4 regions of the Sorangium sp. So ce448 genome follow, and region 1 is predicted to be linked to each of the others. Evidence: riboswitches for the same ligand, from Rfam matches in the RefSeq annotation. Region 1 holds a riboswitch; each other region holds the start of a gene.
What was found. Region 1 has a riboswitch for cobalamin ahead of WMF45_RS01400 (energy-coupling factor ABC transporter permease). Riboswitches for the same ligand answer to the same signal wherever they lie in the genome.

Region 1 (5,859 bases):
GCGGGCCTGGAAGGGCGGGCGGAGCTTTCGCGCGCTTCTGCTTCTGTGGCGCGGGGACGTCCGAGCGGGCGGGCCGTCGGGCCGTCGGGCCGCGGCGAGGGCGGTTCACCGCGCTCTCGGCTTCGGCTATCAACCGCGGCCATGGAAGCTACGACGATCAAGCGCTTCGGGGTGATCGGCGCGGGTCAGATGGGGCGAGGCATCGCCCAGGTCGCCGCGGCCGCGGGCCTCGAGGTGGTCCTGTGCGACGTCTCGAGGGCGCTGGCGGAGTCGGGCAAGGCCCAGATCGCCGCCATTCTCGCGAAGCAGGTGGAGAAGGGCAAGCTGGCCGCGGAGGCGCGGGAGGCGCTCCTCGGCCGCGTCGCGGTGGCCGACGGGATGGGGGGCCTGGCCGGGGTCGACCTGGCCGTGGAGGCGGTGACCGAGAACTTCGAGGTGAAGAGCGGGATCTTCAAGCTCGCCGACGCGGCGCTGCCGAAGGGGGCGATCCTGGCGTCGAACACGTCGTCCATCTCGATCACGCGGCTGGCGGCGGTGACCGGCCGGCCTGAGCTGGTCATCGGGATGCACTTCATGAACCCGGTGCCGCTGATGAAGCTTGTCGAGCTCGTCCGTGGGGTCCAGACGTCGGACGCGACGTACGAGGCCGTCCGGGCGCTCTCGGTCGGGCTCGGCAAGACGGTGATCACCTCGAAGGACCAGCCCGGGTTCATCGTGAACCGGATGCTGATCCCCTTCCTCAACGAGGCGTGCTTCGCGCTCCAGGAGGGGCTGTCCACGCCGGAGGACATCGACGCGGGGGCGCGGCTCGGGCTGAACCACCCGATGGGGCCGCTCGAGCTCGCCGATTTGATCGGGCTCGATACGGTGCTGTCGATCGCGGAGGTGCTGCACCGGGAGTTCGGGGACTCGAAGTACAGGGCGGCCACGTTGCTCAGGAACCTGGTGGCTGCGGGGTGGTACGGGAAGAAGAGCGGGCGGGGGTTCTACGTGTACGACGAGAAGGGGCAGAAGAGCGGGCGGGCGGTGTAGGCGGCTGCTGCGGAGCCAGGGAGGGAGGGGGCGCCGCGCGGGGGGCCGGCGGGGGCCCCTCCCACGAACTCGCGCCTTTTGGGGGGCCATGGCCGGCTGAACGGCGGGGCCGATCTGAGAGGGCGCCGCGCGGAGCGGGCCGGCGCTCGGGTTCGTGGGGCCCTACCCCGCCGGCCCCCCGCGCGGCACCCCCTCCCTCCCTGGCTCTCTCCAGGAGGGATGACGACGGGGGAGCGACGACGGTGGCCGCGCGAGGCGAACACAGGTGTGCGGGTCGGAGGACAGGCGGTCTGCTCGACTCACGACTATCGCACGCGGGCTCGTTGTAGGGCCGTCATGTCGCGCGTACCCGCACTCAAGCGGTGAGTTCGGATCATCGAGCGATGGACCGTTTCCCGGAACAGGCGCGAGACTCCTCCGGAAATCGCTCGCTTGGAAATCGCTCGCTCGTCGGCTCGGCAACGGCCTCTACACAGCGGGATCGGGCGGACACGGAATGACGCCTTCCCTGACCCGCGGCAGGCGCTTCCCACCGGCGCGAGGCGCTGCTAACCACGCTCCATGACCGCTCAAGAACAGCAGCCGGGGGCTCGCGGTACGCTCCAGTTCGTCGCCGTCGAGCGCGCGGATCACGTCGCCACCGTGACCATCCAGCGGCCCGACAAACTCAACGCGCTGAACCCCGCCGTCCTCGGCGAGCTCACCGCGGCCTTCCGCGACCTCCTCGCGCCCGCCGAGGGCAACGAGGTCCGCGCGGCGGTGCTGACCGGCGCCGGCAAGGCGTTCGTCGCCGGCGCCGACATCGCAGAGATGGCGACCATGAACAGCATCGCCGCGAAACGGTTCGCCGACGCTGGCCACCGGCTCGCCGAGCTCATCGAGACTGCCCCCTTCCCCGTGATCGCCGCCGTCAACGGCTTCGCGCTGGGCGGCGGCTGCGAGCTCGCCCTCGCATGCGACTTCATCTACGCCGCCGAAGGCGCCAAGCTCGGCCAGCCCGAGGTGAACCTGGGCGTCATCCCGGGGTTCGGCGGGACCCAGCGGCTGCTGCGACGGGTCGGACCCGGACGCGCGCGCGAGCTCGTCTACTCAGGAGACATGATCACCGCCCAGCAGGCGCTCTCGATCGGGCTCGTCAACGCCGTCTTCCCGGCGACCGAGCTCCTCGCGCGCGCCCGCGAGACCGCCCTCAAGATCGCCTCGCGCGGGCCGCTCGCCGTCGCCGCCGCCAAACGCGTCCTCCTGCGCGGCGAGAGCCTCGACCTCACCGCCGCCAACGAGCTGGAAGCCCAGGCATTCGCCGCGCTCTTCGGAAGCGAAGATCAACAGCTCGGAATGAAAGCGTTCCTGGCGAAATCGCAGGCCACGTTCACGGGCAAGTGAAGGCTCGGGAGGCGCGAACCGCGCGCTCGACGGCAAAAAAAATACCGCGCATCACGCTGGAGGGGGGCCCAGAATGACCGCGGCAGGGAAACCGCGCCGGAGTCTTGAACGTCCGCCGCGGTGCTAAGAAAAAAACACCGCATGCGCTCCGGGCTGGGGGGGTCCGCGCCGGTGCGCATGCGGTAGTCAGATTGTGGCATCCGCAAGCGCGTTGTCGATAACAAAGTGCAATGACTGCACGCCGAGCGAGCAGAGCGCTCCAGACACGAAGGCGGCCAGGCGGGCGCGCGCCCCACACACACCAGCTCTGCGGGAATTCACGTTCGAGCCGGGCATACCCCTCCACCGGAGACAGCGCTCAGCGCAGCGTTCGTCTCGCATTCCGAGACGAGTGAACACGAAATCCCTCATCTCTTCAATAAGAGATGCCACGAGGCTGCAGGCGGTAAGCCGGACACCTGCTCCCGAGTAAAGAGCCAGGACGAACAAAGCACACTGCGGAAGGAACGCGCCGGTGCCTTGTATTCAAGCGCACGAGAGCCCCTCGTGCGGGCCCAAACCGAGACGGGGGCTGCGCCCGCGCGGCGACAAAGTAAACAGGCTTTATCTAAGGGGGACATAATTCAAGACGTGTGCTCGACGACTCTTCACGTGATGCGTCTGGGTCAATTTCTCGGCCTCGGCCATCACACGACAGCGCCTGGATCGCTCGTCGGCGCCCATGCCTGCTCAATGGGGGCGCCGACGGGCGCGCGGCGCGCCTCGGCAGCGATGGCCTCGTGCGCCTCGGCAGCGCCCTCGAGGGCGAGGTGGCCACCAGCGCAGGCATCGCCGCCGCGCCGACGCCGCGGACGAGGGCGCTCGCGGCGGACCGCGGCGAGCCGGACCGCGCAAGGCGGAAACTCGCACCCCCGAGTCGACCCACCCGGGTTCGCCCGGTCCGCACCCCCGGGTCGACCCACCCGGGTTCGCCCGGTCCGCACCCCCGGGTCGACCCACCCGGGTTCGCCCGGTCCGCACCCCCGGGTCGACGCACCCGGGTTCGCCCGGTCCGCACCCCCGGGTACGCGCGCCCGGCTCGCGCGATCGCGCCGCCTGGATGCGCGGGCCGACGCGCGGGGCACCGCGCGCGAGGCGGAGCTGGCCCGCGCTCGACGGGGAGCTCGTCCGACACGCCATGCCAGATGCAGCGCCCGCCGAGCACCTCGTCCGCGATCGGGGCGCGACGTCCTTGACGCCGGGAACGAAACGGGATTACCGAGCACCGGCCTGACAATCCATTCCTCGGGTGCCCTCCGGGGCATAACAGGGAAGCCGGTGCAAAACCGGCGCGGTCCCGCCACCGTGAGTGGGGAGCTGCCTCCGAAGACCACTGGGCCTCATTGGAAGAGGCCTGGGAAGGTGGACGCAGCGCTGGGAGCTCGATCAGCTCCCTGAACCCATGAGCCGGGAGACCTACCCGAGCCTCCCACGAGGTGCAGCTTGCGCACGTCTTCGTGGCGTTCGGGTGCGGACTTCACCCGGAGCGCCGTCATCGGTCTTCACGGCCGCGCTGTGTCGATCGCCGCCGTGTCCCTGGGGACGCTCCTCGCGCCCCGGCCCGCGGCCGCGATGCACCTCGCGGAAGGCGTCCTGCCGCTCGGCTGGTGCGCCGTCTGGAACGCGCTCGCCCTGCCCTTCGTCGCGATCGCCCTCCACCTGCTCCGGCGCCGCACCCAGCAGGACGCCTTCTACAAGCCGTTCGTCGGCCTCATCGCGGCCGCCGTCTTCGCGATCTCGTGCATGCCCGTGCCCGTGCCGACCGCCGGGACCTGCTCCCACCCGTGCGGCACAGGGCTCGCGGCGGTGCTCATCGGCCCCTGGATGACCGTCCTCGTCACCGTGGTGGCGCTCCTTATCCAGGCCCTCTTCCTCGCGCACGGCGGCCTCACCACGCTCGGCGCCGACGTCGCGTCGATGGGCATCGCGGGCGCCTTCACCGGATATTTCGCCTTCCACCTCGCGCGGCGCTGCGGCGCGAACCTCTGGGTCGCGGGCTTCCTCGCGGGCGTGACGTCGGACTGGGCAACCTACGCCACAACGGCGCTCGCGCTCGCGCTCGGGCTCTCGGGCGAGGGCTCGGTGACGTCCATGTTCACGGGCGTCGCCCTGGCCTTCGTCCCCACCCAGCTCCCGCTCGGCCTGCTCGAGGGCGTCATGACCGCGGGGGCGCTCGCCTTCCTGCGCGCCCGGCGGCCCGACATCCTGGATCGGCTCCAGGTCGTCCGGCTCGCCCCGGGGGCGTCGTGACGCGGCGGCTCGGACAGCGCCCGATGCCAGCGCCGCTCGCGCGGCGTGCGTGCGCGGCAGCGCTCCAGCTCGCCGGTTCATTCTGGCTCGCCGCCTGCGGCAACGCGTCCTGGGACGGCGTCGACGAGGCCGTGGTGCGCCGCGTCGCCGAGGACGCAGGACGCCACGACACGGGGCCGCTGTTCGCGGGCCTCGAGGGCGACCTCCTGCTCTTCGCGTTCCTCTGGGCCGGGCTCCTCGCCGGCTTCGCCCTCGGCTATTTCTCGCGCGTGCTCTTCGTCGAGCGCGCGGACGCGCCCGCGGTCAAGGCCGGCGGCGAAGGCCTCCGTGCGGACTGACCCGCCCGCGCGGCTCCGCGACGTGGACGCCCGGCTCCGCCTCGGAGCCGCCGTGGCGGCGTGCTGCGTCGCCGCGGGCGCGCGCTCGCCCGTCACGCCGGCCGCGCTGCTCCTCCTCGCGTGCGCGGCCCTCCACCTCCAGGGAACGCCGGCGCGCGCCGTCCTCCGCGCCGCCGCGCCCGCCGCGTGGATCGGAGCGGTCGCGGCGGCGCTCGCGCTCGCGCTCACGCCGGGGGCGCCGCTCCTCCCCGGCGCGCCGTTCCCCGTCGACGCGATCACGGCCGAGGGGGCCCACCGCGCCGTGGCCATCGGCGCCCGCGTCCTCGCGGCGGCCGCGGTGCTCCGGTGGCTCGCCGGCGCCGCCGCGCCCGCCGAGATCGAGGCGGCGCTCGCCGGGCTCGGCGTCCCGGCGGCCCTGGTCGAGCTGCTCGCGCTGACGCGGCGCTTCGCCGGCGTGCTCCAGCGCGCGGCCGACAGCGCGTGGAGCGCCGCCGCGCTCCGCGGCGGGTTCACCCGCCCCGGCGCCGCCGCGCGCTCGGCCGGCGCCGTCGCGGGCGTCGTGGCGCTCCGGACGCTGGAGCGCTCCGAGAGCGCCGCGCTCGCGATGCAGCTCCGCGGCTACCAGGGGAAGCTCCCCGTCGCCGACCGGAGGACGAGCGCGCCCGCCGCGAACGTCGCGTTCGCCGCCGCCGCCCTCGCGGCCCTCGGGCTCAGCGTCGCCGCAGGAGAGGCCGGATGATCGCGCTGCGCGCCCCCCGGCTCGGCTACCCGCGCGGCGAGCCCGTGCTGCGCGACGTGCGCCTCGACGTCGCCGAGG
Region 2 (5,859 bases), 5.5 Mb from region 1:
TTGAGCACGAGGTTGTTCGCCACGATGGAGTCCCCCGTGGCGAAGAACGCGACGAGGCGCTGCACGAGGTGCCGCTCCGCGTCGGTCATCTTCCGCAGGTCGCCCACGTCCGTGGAGAAGTCGACCTCCTCCACGGTCCACGTGTTCTTGATGGCGGAGCGGTACATCTCGAAGAAGGCCGGATAGGCCATCGGGCGCAGCGTGAGGCACTGGCCCGGATCGAGGAGGCGCGCGGGGCGGCTGACGCGGCTCACTGGCAGGCCTCGCAGGCCTCGGGGTTCTCGAGCGCGCAGGCCACGTCCGCGGCCGCCTTCGCCGGCGGCGCGGACACCCAGCCGCCCTCGCCGCGCGGCGCGGCGCCGCCCTCGGGCGTCCGCTCGGGCGCCGCCTCCACGGTCGCCTTGGTGATGCGCGTCGCGGGGCGCGAGCGCAGGTAGTAGGTCGTCTTGAGCCCCTTCTTCCATGCGTGGAAGTACATGCTCGAGAGCTGACCGATGGTGGGGCTCTCGATGAAGAGGTTCAGCGACTGGCTCTGATCGATGAAGGCCCCGCGATCCGCGGCCATGTCGATCAGCGAGCGCATCGGGATCTCCCACGCCGTCCGGTACACGGCGCGGAGCTCCGCGGGCAGCTCGTCCATGCCCTGGACCGAGCCCTCTGCGAGCTTGAGCCGGGCGCGCACCGCGTCGTTCCAGGCGCCGAGCCGCTTCAGCTCCGCGACAAGGTAGCGGTTCATCTGCAGGAAGTCCCCGGAGAGCGTCTCGCGCTTGAAGAGGTTGGACACCTGCGGCTCGATGCACTCGTAGCAGCCCGCGATCGACGCGATGGTGGCGGTCGGCGCGATGGCGACGAGCAGCGAGTTCCTGAGCCCCTCGGCCTGGACGCGCGCGCGGAGCGCCTCCCAGCGGGCCGTGTCCTCCGGGACGGCGTTCCACGCGTCGAACTGGAGCTCTCCGCGCGCGGCGCGCGTCTCGTCGAACGCCGGGTGCCGCCCCTTCTCCGCCGCGAGGTCCGCGGACGTCGAGAGCGCGTGGTAATACACCTCCTCCGAGATCCGCCTGGAGAGCTCCCGCGCCGCCGGGGCGTCGAAGGGCAGGCGCATCTGGAAGAACACGTCCTGCAGGCCCATGAGCCCGAGCCCGACGGGCCGCCAACGGAGGTTCGATCGCCTCGTCGAGGGGATGGGGTAGTAGTTGAGGTCGATGACGCGGTCGAGCTGGCGGACCGCGGTCCCCACCGTGCGCGCGAGCTTCTCGAAGTCGAACGCGACCGCGCCGTCCGCCAGCGTGAGCGTGTGGCGAGTGAGGTTGATCGAGCCCAGGTTGCAGACGGCCGATTCCTCGTTCGAGGTCACCTCCAGGATCTCGGTGCAGAGGTTCGAGAGGTGGACGATCCGGCCCGGCAGCGCCGTCTGGTTGCAGGCGCGGTTCGACTTGTCCTTGAACGTCATCCAGCCATTGCCGGTCTGCGCGAGCGTGCGCATCATCCGCGCGTAGAGCTCGCGGGCCTTCATCGTCTTCTTGGCGATGCCCGCCCGCTCGGCCTCGACGTACCGACGATCGAACTCCTCACCGTAGAGATCGGGGAGATCGCGCGCGTCCTTCGGGTCGAACAGGCTCCATTCGCCGTCGGCCTCGACCCGCTTCATGAAGAGGTCCGGGACCCAGCTCGCGAGGTTCAGGTTGTGCGTGCGCGCGGCCTCGTCGCCCGTGTTGTCCCGCAGCGAGAGGAACTCCTCGACGTCGGCGTGCCACGGCTCGAGGTAGACGCAGCAGGCGCCCTTGCGCTTGCCGCCCTGGTTCACGGCCGCGACGGACGCGTCGAGCGTCTTGAGCCAAGGCACGATCCCGCTGGAGTGCCCGTTGGTGCTCTCGATGAGCGAGCCGCGCGAGCGCACCCGGTGGTAGGCGAGCCCGATGCCGCCCGAGAACTTCGAGAGCATCGCGACGTCGGTGTAGCGCTGGTAGATCGTCTCGAGGTGATCGTCCGGCGAGTCGAGCAGAAAGCAGCTCGAGAGCTGCTCGTGGCTCGTCCCGGAGTTGAACATCGTCGGTGAGCTCGGCAGGTAATCGAGCGACGAGAAGAGCCGGTAGAGCTCGATCGCCTGCGCCGCCGTCTCGGAGAGGGCGCACGCGATGCGCAGGAAGAACTGCTGCGGCGTCTCGATGACGAGGCGCGTCTCGGGGTGCTTCAGCAGGTAGCGGTCGTAGAGGGTCCGCAGGCCGAAGTACTCGAGCTCGTGATCCCGCCTGGGCTCGATGGCGTCGTTCAGCTTGCGCGCGTTCTGCGCCACGAAGCCGTGGAGCCGATCGTTGATGAGGCCCAGCCGCCGCCCCACGGCGATGGACTGCGAGAAGGCGTGGATCTCCTGATTGCGGACTTCCTTGTCGATGTACGTGGCGAGCAGGCGCGCCGCGAGCTTCGCGTACTGGGGCTCATCGGCGATGAGCGACGCCGCCGTCTGGATGGAGAGCTGATCGAGCTCGCGCGTCGTCGCGCCGTCGTAGAGGCCGCTGATGGTCTTTGTCGCGACGCGGAGCGCGTCCACGTCGGACAGGGCCGCGCAGGAGCGGCTCACCGCCCGGACGATCTTGTTGACGTCCACGGGCTCGCTCGACCCGTTCCTCTTCTTCACCCGCATCGTCGTGTGCGGGAGCGTCTCTTCCGGCGCGCCGCCGCTCATGGAGGGCGCGTGGGGTGCGTGGAGCGCGCGCAACGGCGCCGCGCCGTTGCTCTTCACCAACGGTTCGTTCAGCATGGCATCCTCCTCGTGCTCGTTCCGAGCGGTCCCGGACCGCTCGCGTCGATGCCGCGAGAGCGAAGAGGCCAGCCGATGCGCACGGGTGCGCCAGGCTCTTTTGAGGAGCCCTCGGACCGACCGCTCGCCCCCGCGGGCGAAAGGAAGACAGCGCGGGAGGGGGTCGGAACCGGGACAAGCGCGAGAGTCTGCGCCAGCTCGGACCTACCCGCCTCCCTCGAGGCTTCCAGGTCAAACCGGCGCCGGATGTCTCCCCAGCGCAGGATGTTGGCAGGTCTTCGGGCTCACGAGCGCTCCGGCTCTCGCCGGATTCCTACGGTCCACCGCTTCCCAGCCCGGGGGCCAGTGCGCGTCGTGGAGATCGTTCTCGCTTACCGCTGCGGGGCAGCCCCGGATTCACACCGGGTTCCCTTTTGAGCCCCGGGCCGAAGCCCGAGGCACCAACACGGGCACTACATATGGTGGTGCAGTGAGCCGGTCAAGCGAGATGTTGTGGGGGGAGCTCCGTTGCTCGGTTGCATGCGTGGTCGCGTGGTCGACGCTGGCGGTGCGCGCAGCGACGGGCCACAACCCGGGCCTATGCCGCTCAGCGAAGCGCGTCCGGCCGATCCGCTCGACGACCTCGTCGCGCTCCTGCGCGGCAAGCGGATCGTGGCGCTGACGGGCGCGGGGTGCAGCACCGAGTCCGGAATCCCCGATTATCGAGGGCCCGAGACGCGGCGCCGCGCGCGGAACCCGATCCAGGGGCGGGAGTTCTGCCGCTCGGCCGAGATCCGGCAGCGCTACTGGGCGCGCGCCGTGATCGGCTGGGAGCGGTTCTCCAGGGCCGAGCCGAACCCCGCCCACCGCGCCCTCGCGCGGCTGGAGCAGGCGGGGCAGCTCGATGGCCTCATCACGCAGAACGTCGACGGCCTCCACCAGGCCGCGGGCAGCCGCCGCGTCATCGAGCTGCACGGGACGCTCTCCGAGGTCGCCTGCCTCGCGTGCGGCGCGATGGAGCGGCGCGCCGTCCTCCAGGAGCGGCTCCTCGCGCAGAACCCCGGCTGGCTGCGCCTCGCGGCCGACGTCGCCCCCGACGGCGACGCCGACCTGCCCGCCGAGCAGGTGGCGGGCTTCCATGCGCCGCCGTGCCTCCGCTGCGAGGGGCCGCTCAAGCCGCGCGTCGTCTTCTTCGGCGAGAACGTGGCCCGGCCGATCGTCGACGCGGCGTTCGCGCTCGTGGACGCGGCGGACGCGCTCCTCGTCGTCGGCTCGTCGCTGGCGGTCTTCTCGGGCTACCGCTTCGTGCTGCGCGCCGCGCAGCGAGGCATCCCGATCGCCATGATCAACCTCGGCTCCGCGCGCGGCGAGGAGCTCGGCGCGCTGAAGATCGAGGCCCGCGCCGGCGAGGTGCTGCCGCGCCTCGCCGAGGCGCTCGGCGCCGGCGCGACCCCGGCGCCGCGCTGAGGCGCCGAGCGCCGGCGCACGCGCGGCGCGGGCATCACCCGCGCCGGTACATCACGTCGCTGCGGAGGACGTACTTGCTCCCCCGTGTCACGGCGGCGCCGCGGTGGAGCCGGCGGTGCTCGAACAGGAGCGCCATCCCGCGCCGCGGGGCGATGCTCCGGCCGCCCCAGAAATCGGTCGTGCCGCCCTCGAAGTCGTCGTTCAGGTAGACCATCGCGGTGAACAGGCTCCGCTCGCCGTCGGATCGCACGAACGAGCCGTCGCCGTGCCAGTTGAAATATTCGCCCTTGGTGTAGCGATAGTAGCGGAAGCGCTCGTTCAGCCCGACGGCGCGGTGGAGGCCGAAGCTCGGCGGCATCCAGGGCGCGAGCCGCTCCCAGAGGCTCGCGGCGAGGTCCGGATCGTCGATCATGACGCGGCCGTTCCTGCGCACGTCGAGGTTGATCACCTCGCCGCCCCCGATCGGCGCCTGCTCGAAGCCTCGCGCCTCGGCGAGCGCGATGAAGCCCTCGCACTCCTCGGGCGACAGGACGTTCGTCACCGTGAAGATGCGGAGATCGTCGGTGTAGTCGGTGCACTTGGCGGTCCGTTCGGCGTGCAGGGTGCTCATGCGGGAAGCGTGGGTCCGGGCGGACCGGATCCGGAAGGGCGGGACCCGGGCAGGACCGGGCAGGACCGGGCAGCGCGGTGGACAGGAGAGCGCCGCATCGCCGATGATCGAGCGCTCGCACCGATGGCACGGGTCTCCAGGGCGGGCCGCAGCGCGGAGCCCGCGGTCCGCTTCAACCACACGCTCCTCCAGCGGGCGCGGCTCGATCTCGACCTGACGCAGGAGCAGGTCGCCGCGTCGATCGGCGTCGACGTGCGGACCTACCGCCGCTACGAGTCGGGCGCCGTCAACGATCCGCGGCTCGGCTTCTCGGTCCGGAGCCCGTCCCGGCGGCGCATCATCGAGCGGCTCGGCGCCGAGCTCGGCCTCGCCGAGGCGGAGCTGCTCGTCGTCGAGGCCGAGGCCGCGCCGGCGGCGGATCCCGCCGCAGAGGAAGCGGGTGCAGCGAGCCAGGCCGCGGAGGCGCCCGACGAGGCGGGGAGGGCGCTCGCGGGGGCGGAGAGGGCGCTCGCGGGGGAGGAGAGGGCGCTCGACGAGGAGGCAGGGGAGAAGGCGCCGGCGGGCGCGCCCGCGCCGTCGCAGGGAGCCGCCCCGGCGTGGCGCCCGCTGCACGCGCACACGCTCCAGCGAGCGCGGCACTTCGTCGGGCGCGCCGAGATCGTCGATCGGCTCGCCGCGTGGGCCGACGGCTCGCCGCCGTCCCCCCGGGTGATCGCGCTCCTCGGCGTCGGCGGGGCGGGCAAGACCGCGATCGCCGAGCGCTTCCTCCAGGGGCTCGGCGACGCCCCGCGGCCCGGCGGAGTGCTCGTCTGGAGCTTCTACGACGACCCCAGGACCGAGGCGTTCCTCGACCAGGCGGCGGCCTACTTCGCGCCGGGCGCGGGCGCCTCGGGCCCGGCGGCGCCGCGGCCTCAGGCGGCGCCCGGAGAGCAGCTCGCGCGGCTGAAGGAGGCGCTGGGCCAGGGGCCGCCGCACCTGCTCGTGCTCGACGGGATCGAGACCGTGCAGGCCGAGGGGGGCGCAGGGCGCGCGCACGGCGAGCTCC
Region 3 (5,859 bases), 1.1 Mb from region 1:
GGTCGTGCATTCCCGAGCGCGCCCGCTCAGGCAATCGAAGAGCGACGCGATCGACGGCGCGAGGAAATCGCAGGGGATCCGGTCCGCGGAGGCGACGGTCTCGCCCACGCAGTCGAAGAAGGGGGCGGTCAGCGCGTTGCAGGGGCGCTGCTCGGAGAGCAGGTCGGCGCAGCGCTCGCTGCACCGGAGCTCCGGGCACGTGACGCCGGCGAAGAGCGAGCAGAAGAAATCGCACGAGGCCCTCTGCTCCTCGACGGAGGCCCCGCCGGAGCTCGCCGATGGCGACCCCACGGCCGCGCCGGCGCCCCCGGCGCCGTCGGAGCTCCCGGGGAGCCCGTCGACGACGACGGCCCCGCCGCAAGCGCCCGCCCCCGAGAGCGCGACGAGCGAAGCCAGGAAAGCGAAGAGCAGCGGCGTTCTCATCAGGGCATCCTAGCGTGCGGCAGGCAAGGCAGGGGCGCGCATCAAACGCCCCGCACGCCCCGCACGTCCGGCGCGCCCCGGCCGCTCACTCCACGGCTTGCGACTGCTCGATCGCGTCCTCGCGGCGCTCCCGGCGGTTGCACGCGAGCACCTTCTTGCGGACGCGCACCGCGTCGGGCGTGACCTCGACGAGCTCGTCGCCGTCGATCCACTCCATCGCCGTCTCGATCGTGAGCAGCCGCGGGCTGGCCAGGAGGACGTTCTCGTCCTTGCCGTGGTTGCGCACGTTCGACAGCTTCTTCTCCTTGATGACGTTGACGTCGGTGTCGTTCGGCCGGTTGTGCTCGCCGATGATCATCCCCTCGTAGACCTCGACGCCGGGGACGATGAAGAACATGCCGCGCGGCTGCAGGTGGTGCAGCGCGTACGGGGTCGCCACGCCGACGCGATCGGCGACGATGGCGCCGGTCGGGCGGCGCATCATCGGGCCGCCCCAGGGCGCCCAGCCGTCGAACATCGTGTTGAGCAGGCCCGTCCCGCGCGTCGCCGTCAGGAACTCGCCGCGGAAGCCGATGAGCCCGCGGGACGGCACCCGGAACTCGAGGCGGGCGCGGCCGAAGCCGGGGTTCGTCATCTTCACCATCCGGCCGCGCCGGGAGCTGAGGCGCTCGGTCACGATGCCGACGTAGGTGTCCGGCACGTCCACGACCACGAGCTCGAGCGGCTCCATCACCTCGCCGTCGATCTCGCGCGTCACCACCTCGGGGTTCGAGAGCTGCATCTCGTACCCCTCGCGCCGCATCGTCTCCACGAGGATCGCCAGCTGGAGCTCGCCGCGGCCGAGCACAACGAACGTGTCGGGCACCTCGGTCGGCTCCACCCGGATCGCGAGGTTCTTCATCGCCTCGCGCTCGAGCCGCTCCTTCAGGTGACGGCTCGTCAGGAACTTCGACTGCTTGCTCTTGCCGGCGAAGGTCGACGTGTTGACGCCGATCTTCATCTTGATCGTCGGCTCCTCGACCACGATGCGCGGCAGCGCCTCGGGGTGCGCCGGATCCGTGATCGTGTCGCCGATCGTGACCGCGTCGAGCCCGGCGATCGCGATCACCTCGCCCGCGACGGCGCTCTCGACCGCGACGCGCTTCAGCCCCTCGTAGGCGTAGAGCATCTTCACGTAGCCGCGCGACTGGCCGCCCTCGCCGAGGAGCGCGACGTCGGCGCCGGACCGGGCGGTGCCGCGGACCACGCGGCCGACCGCGAGCCGGCCCACGTACTCGTCGTGGGTCGTGTTGCAGACGATGACCTGGAGCGGACCGTCGGGGTCGCCGGAGGGGCCGGGGACCCGCTCGAGGATGGTCTCGAAGAGCGGCTCGAGGTCCTTCGCCTCGTGCTCGAGCTCCCGCTTCGCCTGGCCGAACTTCGCGATCGCGTAGAGCGTCGAGAAGTCCATCTGCGCATCGCTGGCCTCGAGGTCGCAGAAGAGGTCGAACACCTCGGAGAGCACCTCGTGGGCGCGCGCGTCGCTCCGGTCGATCTTGTTGATGACCACGATGACCGGGAAGCCGCGCTGGAGGCACTTCGACAGCACGAAGCGCGTCTGCGGCAGCGGGCCCTCGGCGGCGTCGACGAGCAGGAGCGCCCCGTCGGCCATCATGAGCGTGCGCTCGACCTCGCCGCCGAAGTCGGAGTGGCCGGGCGTGTCGACGATGTTGATCTTGACCCCGCGGTACCGGATGCTCGTGTTCTTCGCGAGGATGGTGATGCCGCGCTCCCGCTCGAGGTCGTTCGAGTCCATGACCCGCTCGGCCACGACCTCGTTCTCTCGGAAGGCGCCCGACTGGCGGAGCATGTGATCGACGAGGGTCGTCTTCCCGTGGTCGACGTGGGCGACGATGGCGATGTTGCGGAGATCGTTACGGGGCATATACGGCGGCGGCCGTGTAGCACGCGACCCACGGAGGAGCGAGCCCATCCTCGCTAGAGCCCGAACGTTCGGCCTGCACGGCAGGCGTGCGTCGAGGCGCTCGGATGAAGAGCGGGAGGCGCGCGCGAGGCGCGCGCGTGGCGCGGGCGGCGCAGAGAGCGGCGCGCGACGAGCGGGCGAGCGGAGCGGTAGCGATTGACAGCCGAAGGCGCACGGTCCTAGGGTGCGCGCCGTGCTGGTGCCCGGGCGTTCGCCTGGGCCGAAGAGGGAACCCGGTGAAATTCCGGGGCTGCCCCGCAGCGGTAAGCGAGAACGACCTCCACCCCATGCACTGGCCCGCCGAGGGCTGGGAAGCGGTGGACAGTAGGGAGCCGGTCAGACCGGAGCGCTCGCGAGCCCGAAGACCTGCCAGCGCCCGGCGGCGGGAGACATCCGGCGCCGGTTCGACCTGGGAGCCTCGAGGGAGGCGGTGAGGTCCGAGCCGGTGCAGCTCCACCTCTCTGCGCACGTCCCGGATACCGAACCGCCCCCGCGTCGCCTTCCGGTCGCCCGCGGGGGCGAGAGGTCGGTCCAGCGCACCGTGCGATGGCCAGCCATTTCGTCCTCGCGGAGCTCGACGCGAGCGGCCCGACGCCGCTCCGCGCGATTGCGGCGAAGGAGGACACGAATGCTGCGCGAGACGGTCACGACGAGCCACGGGCACCGCCATCCATTTCATCTGTTCGCCGCACTATCCATGGTGCTGGCCGCCGCGCGGCCCGCGCGCGCCGAGGGCGCCACCCCCGAGGCGCCCGCTGCCCCGCCGGAGGCCGCCGCCGCGGCGCCCACCGGCGAGGGCGCGCCCGCGGGCGACGCCGCGATCGAGGTCACGATCCAGGCGGAGAAGCCGGGCAGCGAGGCCGCGTCGCGCGTCTCCGTCGGACACCGGGAGCTCGAGCTCAGGCCGAGGCTCCGGCCGGGCGACCTCCTCGAGTCGGTCCCCGGGCTCTTCGCCGTGCAGCACGCGGGCGGCGGCAAGGCGAACCAGTACTTCCTCCGCGGATTCGACGCGGATCACGGGACCGACGTCGCCTTCTTCGTCGACGGCGTGCCCGTCAACATGGTCAGCCACGGCCACGGGCACGGCTTCACCGATCTCTACTTCATGATCCCGGAGCTCGTGACAGGGCTCGACGGGTACAAGGGGCCTTATTACGCGAACATCGGCGACTTCGGTACGGCGGGCGCCGTCAACCTGCGCTTCGCCGAGAAGCTCGAGGAGAGCTACGCGCAGGTCAGCCTGGGGCAGTACGGTATCCAGCGCGGTCTCGTCATCGCCTCGCCGGATCTCGGCGACACGTGGCGCGCGGTGGCCGCGGCGGAGATCTACCGGAACGACGGGCCGTTCCTGAGCCCGGAGCGCCTCAAGCGCTTCAATGTGTACCTGCGGGCCACGCACGATCTGGGCAACACGGGGAAGGTCCAGATGACCTGGATGTCGTATGGATCGACCTGGAATGGCTCCGGCCAGATCCCCGCGCGCGCCGTGTGCGGCGAGGGCGAGCAGGGCGGGTTGAACCCGCCGCCCTCGGCGTTCGGACAGCCGTGCATCGACCATTTCGGCGCCGTGGATCCGACCGAGGGCGGGGCGACCGAGCGGCACATGGCGTCCGTCGCGTACTCGACGGCGTGGCGGGACGCCGATCTGAGCGCGCTGGCCTACCTCGTCCGGTACCGCTTCACGCTGTACTCGAACTTCACGTTCTTCAGCGAGGACCCGGTCCACGGCGACCAGATCGAGCAGAACGACGACCGCACGGTCGGGGGCGCCGATCTCCGGTTCCGCAGGCAATACGAGATCGGCGGGGCGAGGTTCACGACCTCGCTCGGCGCGCAGATCCGCGCGGACGCGATCGACAAGTCCCTCCACCACGACGAGGCGCGCGAGCGGATCGAGGAGAAGAGCAGGACCCACGTCGATGAGAGCCAGATCGGCGTCTACGTCGAGCAGGACGCCCGGCTCCGGCGCTGGCTCCGCGTCGTGCTCGGGGCGCGCGCGCAGTGGATCGACGTCAACGTGGACGATCCGGGCGAGGACCTCGAGGCGGCGGGGAACAGGTCGAGCGGCGCCCGGGGACAGATGCAGCTGCTCCCGAAGCTCACGGCGATCGTGTCGCCGGTCGAGGGGGTCGATCTCTTCGCCCACTTCGGGCGGGGCTTCCACTCGAACGACGCGCGGGGCGCGGTGCTGGGGGAGGGGGCGGCGACGCTGATCACGCCGGCGACGGGCTACGAGGTCGGCCTGCGGGTCGCGCCCTTGCGCGGGCTGTCGCTGAACGGGGCCGCGTTCCTGCTCGACCTGGACTCGGAGCTGGTCTGGAGCGGCGACGCGGGCGCGACCGAGGCGTCGGGGCAGACGCGGCGCTACGGGATCGAGATCGGCGGGCGCTACCGGCTCCAAAGCTGGCTCTTCGCCGACGTGGACGCGACCTTCACCCGCGCGCGCTTCCGCGAGAACGCCGGCAACGCGAGCGCTGTCGCCCTCGCGCCGACCCGGACGCTGACCGCGGGCGTCGGCGTCCGCCCGACGTTCGGCGCGTTCACGCCGTTCGCGGCGCTGCGGGTCAAGGCGATCGCCGCGCGGCCCGCGACCGAGGACGAGTCGCTCACCGCCGAGGGGTTCACGGTCGTCGACGCCAACGCCGGGCTGCGGTGGAAGAACGTCGAGGTGGCCGTGGACGTCCAGAACCTCTTCGACACGACGTGGCGCGAGGTCCAGTTCGCGAGCGCGTCGCGGCTGCCGTACGAGCCGGCCCCGGTCACCGGGATCCACTACTCGCCGGGGTGGCCGTTCACCGCGATCGGGCGGGCGACGCTGTACTGGGAGTAGGCGCAGCGCCGGCTCATGTCCGGCGGAGGTCCTCGCGCAGCGCGTCGAGCGATGCCCGGAACGCGGCTTCGCTCACGGCGGCGCCCGTCACCGCGGGCAGGAGCTCTGCGAACATCTGCCAGGCTTCCCCGATGTCACATACCCTGTGCGGATAACGCTGGCGGGCAACGAGCGTGAGCCCTGTCACGACGCTGCGAACCATCGCCGCATGGAACCCCGAGCCCTCGAAGACGACCGCTGAGCACCTGATGGTCGCGCTCGCCTCCGCGAGGAAGCTCGCGATCGCCCTGCGCGCGGGCGCCGATGGCAACGGCGCCCCGCTCTCGACGAGGGTGAGCAGCCCTATGCCGCGCGGGTGCTTCTTCGCGAACTCCGCGCACGCATCCCTCAGGTGGCGCGCGCCGTCCTCGGTCGTCTCGCGGCGCCAGATGACACAGAAGATCTGGTGCCAGGAAGCCAGGATGTAGTCCGGTTGTCTGGTGACCAGGTGCCAGGGGTCAGGATGCATGAGCGTGCTCGTCCTGGAGCGGTCGCAGCGGAGATGCTCGCGGGGGCCTCACGGTACACCGGCCAGGGTACACGGGCGTTGCTTCGCCGGCGATACGCGCGCACACCAACTCGAGCGTGAGCCACCGGGCGTCGG
Region 4 (5,859 bases), 5.5 Mb from region 1:
CCGAGCGCCCTGGCCACGCCGAGCCGCTCGATCTCCTCCGGGGGCGACGTGCGAGCGTCGTAGATCACGATGTCGCTCGTCGCCGGATCGTACTCCATCGCCTCGGCGTCGAAGCGGCTCGAGCAGGCGACAGCCAGCCGCTCTCCCGAGGGCGACACGGCGAGACGCCCGCAGCCGTAGAGCCCCTGCACGTCGACCGTCCATGTGACAGCGCCCTGCTCCGGCGAGACGCCAACGAAGCGCCCTTCGCCCACGGTCGAGAGGTCCGCGGCGAGCCGGCCGAGCGCCACGATCACCTCGTCGCCGACGCGCGCCATCCCCGACGGGCGCGGCAGGAGCCCCTCTTCCTCCTCCGGCAGGGCGATACGCCCTGCGATGGAGTACTCCTTCGTATCGACGATCAGCAGATCGCCGCCCTCGTCGAACGGCTCCACGCCCGGGCTCGGGTTGCTCCCGTAGCGCGACACGAGCGCGCGGTCCGCGCCGACCTCGATGTAGTCCTGAGGGTTCGACTCGAACCCCTGCCCGACCGGGAGCTGCGCGAGGACCTCGGCGGTCTCGAGATCCATCCAGGTGATCACGTTCGTGCCGAACCGATCGAGCAGGACGACGCGGCCGGACGGCGGCGCCGCCCCCGGGACCTCGACGTCGCCGGACAGCGCGAGGCTGAGCCCCGGCTTCGCCGCGCCGCTCGACACGAAGGAGGGCGACAGGGTGGTCCCATCGAGCTCCGACACGGCGATGTTCGTCGACTGGTAGTCGCTCGTCACGATGACCACGCCGCTCTCACACGCGTCGCCGTCGCCGCCGCCGTGGACGCCGCCCGTCGACGGCGGCGGCGAATCCACGTTGCACCCGAGCATCGGAATCGAGATCGCGAACGCAAACAGACTGATCTTCACCATGTTGACTCCAGTGTGAAAAACACGCTCCGCCCCGGGAGCGGAAACCCGACGACATCCGTGCGCCGCGCGTCCAGGAGGTCCGCGACGCGACCTCTCACCGCGAGGTGCCCTCCGAGCCACCTCGCCTCCGCGTCGAGGTCGAGGGTCGCTTGCTCCGCGATCACGCCGAGCCCGGCGGGATCGGCGTACCGGCTCGACTGGTACACGGCCCGGATCTCGCCCGACGCGCCCGAGAACACGGCGCCGCCCGGGCGCTTCCACTCGGCGTGCAGGCGCGGCGCGACGACGAGGCGCGAGCGGAACGGGAGGAGGTCGTTCCTCGTCGTCCGTCCCGGCGTCGTGTCCCGCGGATCCAGCAGCGTCGCCGCGATTTCGGCGCGGAGGAACGGGGTCACCTCGACCCCGGCCAGGAGCTCCGCGCCCACGACGCGGGCGCGGCCGACGTTGTACGGGCTCACGTAGCCCTGACCGGACTTCTCGTACGCGACGAGCCCGGAGACCGCGCTCCCGAACGCGAACACGTCGATGAAGGCGCCGCGCAGCACGGCGCCGCGCCCCGTCTGCGCCCGGATCCCGGCCTCGATCGTGGCGCCGGACTCGGGCTCGAGCGCCGCGTTGCCGTGGACGACGCCGGAGACGCCGTACACCTCGCCGAGCGTCGGGACGCGGACGTAGCGGCCCACGGTCGCGAGGAGCCGGAGCCGGTCGCTCCCCGCCTCCACGCCGACCCGCCCGGTCGGCACGAGCACGTCGCAAGGGCGCTCCCGGTCCGCGCCGGTGGCGTGGCACTCCCCGCTCGCGAGGGCGTGCAGCGTGAGCCCCTCGCCGAGGCGCGCCTCCGCGCTGACGGCGCCGCGCGCGGACGAGCGCCGCGCCCGCGCGAGCGGTACGTCGTCCGGCGCGCGCGAGATGCCCTCGCGCGCGACCGAGAGCACGGGCCGCACCCGGAGCCGGTCGGCGAAGGCGAGCGTCGCCCCGAGCGTCTGCTCCAGGCGGCGGCCGGCGAGGTGGAGCTCCGGCGTCTGCAGCGCGAGCTCGAAGAGGGGATCATGGACCTCCGACCGCGCCTCGATGAACGAGGTGCGCGCCTCGAGCGTGTGCTGCGCCTCCCCGCCGAACGGCACCCGCGCCGCGACCGACGCCAGCGCGCGCCGCGACTCCCCCCGCGCCTCGCGGGACGGCAGGAGCGCGAGTCTCGGCACGCCCTGCTCGCGATCGGTGCCGTTCGCGATCACGTCGACGATCGCGCCGCCCCCGAGCTCGACGCGCGCGAGCGCCCACGCGTCGATCGTGCGCACGTCGGCGTTCTGCCGGCGCTCCACGGTGTCGTCGCGCTCGTCGAAGAGCGTCCCGCCATCGTTGACGAACGCGTAGCGGTTCTCCGCGGCCTCGGCGCTCACCCCGACGATCGCGCTCACCGGGCCCGCGCCGGCGCCGGCGAACGCCCACCCGCGCCGCGCGCCGAGCGAGCCCGCCATGACGCCTGCGCCGCCCGTCGTCCGGGAAGGCCGCCGCGGCTCGAAGAAGATCGCGCCGCCGGGGCCGAGGCGGTCGGCCTCGATGGGCGCGTGGCCGCGGTAGATCTCGATGCGCTCGATGAGCCAGAGGGGCACGAGGGAGAGATCCGCCGTCCCCACGACATCGTCGTTCAGGCGGACGCCGGCGAGGTACACCGGCGTCTGCGTGGCGGTCGCTCCCCGGAGGGCCGCGGTCGCCGGCCCGCCGAAGCCGCCCGACTCGATGATGAGCACGCCCGGCTGCGTGCGGAGCACGTCCGCCGCCCCGAGCCCCGCGCCGGTGAGGCGCTCGCGGCCCAGCACCGACCCCGCGACGGACCTGTCCTTGGGCGGCGCGGGCGCGCGCAGGCGGTCCCCCTCGACGCGCACCTCCAGCGGGTCTGTCCCCGGTCGAGCGGCAGCGGCATCGCCCCCCTGCTCGCCCGCAGGCCTGCGCACATCGTCGGCGCGGGCCGCCGGCAGGCCTGCCACCGCGCTGCCGACCGCGAGCGCAAACCAGCGCGCCGCGCCGGCGCTCCGGCGCCGACGCGACCGACGATCAGAGGAATCAACCATTCACGCGCCGCCTGCCCGCGTCGACCCAGCGCTGCTCCGGGTGAGCTGAGAGCCGAAGCGAGGGGGCTGCGTGACGGGCCACGGCACCGCGCGCGAGCGAGGTGGTCGAGGGCCTGGGCGCCTTCCCCTCGAAGGCTCAGGTCAGCGCGCGCCAGAGCACCGGCGCGCGCACCTTCGGCAGGTCTTCGGACTCACGGGCGCTGCGGCCGTCGCCGGTCGCTCTCCTACACATCACCGCTTCCCAGGCTGCTCTGGTGCATGCCCAGTGCTTCTTGGTGATGGTCGTTCCCGTTCACCGCTGCGGGGGCAGTCCCGGATTCTCACCGGGTTCCCTTTTCAGCTCGCCAGGGGATGGCCGGACGAGCACCGATGGCGGGGCGACTCGTCGCACCCGTCACGCAGGATGTCAACGCTGAAGCGAAGGCCCGGAGCGCCCCGTCCACGGGCCCACCGGCGGCGCACACCCGAGACAGAACCGGGAGTCCCTTGACAGTCTTGCACGCGCGTGCAACGAGTTACTTGAAACTGATTTTCTTTATCATTAATCAGAAACGAGCGGCCCGAGACCTGACGTCCAGCGCCCGATGACCAGAGCCCACGTGGCTCTCGACGCCCATCGGAGCTGAATGTGACGAGTTCCATCTCGATACCGGCCTCTGTCGCGCTGCCCGCGGTGAACACAGGGCAGCTGTTGAAGCAATACACCCCTGAGTCGGCGTTCTTCTTCGCATCGCCGACGCGCACCCTCCTCGCGCAGGCGCCTACTCCCTGGCCGCGGTGCTCGGGGTGCCGGCCGGCCTCGAGCTCGCGCGGCGCGGCGGCTTCCAGGCGCCGTTCTTCGCCGTCGCGGCGCTCGGGCTCGCCGTCGCGGGGCTCGCGCTGCTGCTGCTCCCCTCGATGCGAGGCCACCTCGCCGGGGCGCGGGTGCGCGCCGAGGAAAACGCCATGCGCGAGCTCCGCGCGCTCGTCGGCCGCCCGCTCGTGCTGCTCTCGTACGCGACGACGGCGGTCATGACGATGGCGTCGTTCCTCGTCATCCCGAACATCTCGGCCTACGTGCAGAATAACCTCGGCTATCCGCGCGAGCGGCTCGGCCTGCTCTACCTCGTGGGCGGCGCGCTCACCTTCGTCGTGATGCGCACCGCGGGCGCGCTGATCGATCGCGTCGGCGCGTTCCGAACGAGCCTGGTCGGGGCGGCGATGCTCGTGGCCGTCCTCTATGCCGGGTTCCACGCGTACGTGCCGGGGCTGCCCGTGATCGTCGTCTTCGTCGCCTTCATGACCGGGACGGCGATCCGCAACATCTCCCACGGCACGCTCGCCTCGAAGGTCCCGCTCCCCTCCGAGCGGGCGCGCTTCGGATCCATCCAGTCGGCCGTGGATCACCTCTCGTCGGCGCTCGCCGCGTTCCTCGCGGCCAGGATGCTGCACGAGCTCCCCGACCAGCGCCTCGACGGCATGGGCGCCGTGGCCGCGCTGGCGATCGCCTTCACGCTCGCGTCGTCGTGCTTGATCTTCCTGATCGAGCGACACCTCGCCCCCGGCGCGTCGAGCAGCGCCGGCGCTGCGCGCGCGCTGGAGGGCCGGGGCTAGTCGACGAGCGCGGGAGTCCAGAGAGCGCGCCTCCAGCCGGGCGCCCCTCACCTGACTGACCTGATTTCCATCTCTCATTCCCCTCGGTGGGAACAACAACTTATCGGGGGCACCTCCCCTTCCGATGCTGGAGAAAAGCTCCAGGGTCGGCTTGCACGGTCGTTACTCACATGCTCTTTGTCGGTGACCTCATCCATGGTGTCTCCGCCTCTCGTCCCGCGCCTCGCGGGATGCCTTGGCTGCCTTGTCGCGGCCCTCGTCCCACGCCTCGTCGTCGCCGTCATCCCGGCTGAATCCTCGCCTCCTCCGGTGGCGGCGGTCGAGCCGATCACCGAGGTTTCGCCGCGCGCGAAGGGCACGCCTGAGCCCCGCATCGACGGCGCCGCGCGCTCCGTCGTCGCCGTGGCCGTCTCGCACCGCGATCCCCGGGGCGGCGAGCGACGCGTGAACCTGTGCAGCGGCGCGCTCGTCGAGCCGAACCTCGTCTTGACCGCGCGTCACTGCATCTCGCGCAACCTGACCGCGACCCCTCGCTGCGATCGCTCGGGCAGGTCGCACAACGGCGATCACCTCGGCGGAGACATCGATCCTTCCGAGATCGCCATTTACACAGGGGACCATATCGATGTCTCCCGCGACGCCGCGCGGGCGCGCGCCGTGGCCACGCTGCACGGGAAAGAGCGCGTCCTCTGCGACGCGGACATCGCTTATCTGGTGCTCGATCGGCCCCTCACCGACGTGGCGCCCCTGCGGATGCGCGAGGTCGGGGCGCTCGATCCAGGCGACAGCGTGATCGCCGTCGGGTACGGCGGCGGAGCGGTAAGCCGGCTCGGCGTCCGCGCCGCGCGCGGCCCGCGCCTCGTCGCCGCCGTCGGGCCCCGCGCCGATCCGGCGACCGGCAAGGTCCTCGGTCCGCGCGAGTTCGAGATCGAGGGGGCGACCTGCGCCGGCGACTCGGGAGGTCCGGTGATCGACGCCGACCGCGGCGACGTGGTGGGCATCACGTCGCGAGGCGCGGGGTGCACCGCGGCTGGCAACCACGTGTATACGCGCACGGACGCCTTCGCCGCGCTGACGGCCGAGGCCCGCACGGCCGCGCTCGCACGACGCTGAGCGCCGCGCGCCATCGCCGCCGGCTCGCCTCGCCTCGCCTCGCCTCGCCGAGCGCGAGGGGCAGGAAGCGGCAGGAGCAGGCCGTGTGCACCCGCGGCACAGCGCGCGATGCGCGGGCGTGCCGGCACGTCGCTCGCATCGCGCGGAGTCCGCGGAAGACAGACACGGGATCGACG

Region 2: it holds a riboswitch for cobalamin, as region 1 does, so the genes downstream of both, WMF45_RS21900 (ribonucleoside-diphosphate reductase subunit alpha) here and WMF45_RS01400 (energy-coupling factor ABC transporter permease) in region 1, are expected to answer to the same signal.
Region 3: it holds a riboswitch for cobalamin, as region 1 does, so the genes downstream of both, WMF45_RS05250 (TonB-dependent receptor) here and WMF45_RS01400 (energy-coupling factor ABC transporter permease) in region 1, are expected to answer to the same signal.
Region 4: it holds a riboswitch for cobalamin, as region 1 does, so the genes downstream of both, WMF45_RS21915 (TonB-dependent receptor domain-containing protein) here and WMF45_RS01400 (energy-coupling factor ABC transporter permease) in region 1, are expected to answer to the same signal.

What each region holds. Positions count from the first base shown of each region.
Region 1 is NZ_CP150343.1:343,362-349,220, reverse strand. It holds gene WMF45_RS01410 (3-hydroxyacyl-CoA dehydrogenase family protein) at 142-1,032, shown strand; gene WMF45_RS01405 (enoyl-CoA hydratase/isomerase family protein) at 1,594-2,415, shown strand; cobalamin riboswitch at 3,685-3,892, shown strand; gene WMF45_RS01400 (energy-coupling factor ABC transporter permease) at 4,027-4,704, shown strand; gene WMF45_RS01395 (hypothetical protein) at 4,728-5,042, shown strand; gene WMF45_RS01390 (CbiQ family ECF transporter T component) at 5,032-5,781, shown strand; gene WMF45_RS01385 (energy-coupling factor ABC transporter ATP-binding protein) at 5,778-5,859, shown strand, end outside.
Region 2 is NZ_CP150343.1:5,804,387-5,810,245, reverse strand. It holds gene WMF45_RS21905 (ribonucleotide-diphosphate reductase subunit beta) at 1-191, opposite strand, end outside; gene WMF45_RS21900 (ribonucleoside-diphosphate reductase subunit alpha) at 251-2,683, opposite strand; cobalamin riboswitch at 3,011-3,218, opposite strand; gene WMF45_RS21895 (NAD-dependent protein deacetylase) at 3,338-4,204, shown strand; gene WMF45_RS21890 (prolyl hydroxylase family protein) at 4,239-4,814, opposite strand; gene WMF45_RS21885 (helix-turn-helix domain-containing protein) at 4,938-5,859, shown strand, end outside.
Region 3 is NZ_CP150343.1:1,428,594-1,434,452, forward strand. It holds gene WMF45_RS05240 (hypothetical protein) at 1-423, opposite strand, end outside; gene typA (translational GTPase TypA) at 509-2,395, opposite strand; cobalamin riboswitch at 2,567-2,774, shown strand; gene WMF45_RS05250 (TonB-dependent receptor) at 3,015-5,216, shown strand; gene WMF45_RS05255 (hypothetical protein) at 5,230-5,724, opposite strand.
Region 4 is NZ_CP150343.1:5,811,374-5,817,232, forward strand. It holds gene WMF45_RS21910 (YncE family protein) at 1-905, opposite strand, end outside; gene WMF45_RS21915 (TonB-dependent receptor domain-containing protein) at 899-2,977, opposite strand; cobalamin riboswitch at 3,137-3,363, opposite strand; gene WMF45_RS21920 (MFS transporter) at 3,755-4,570, shown strand; gene WMF45_RS21925 (trypsin-like serine protease) at 4,766-5,683, shown strand.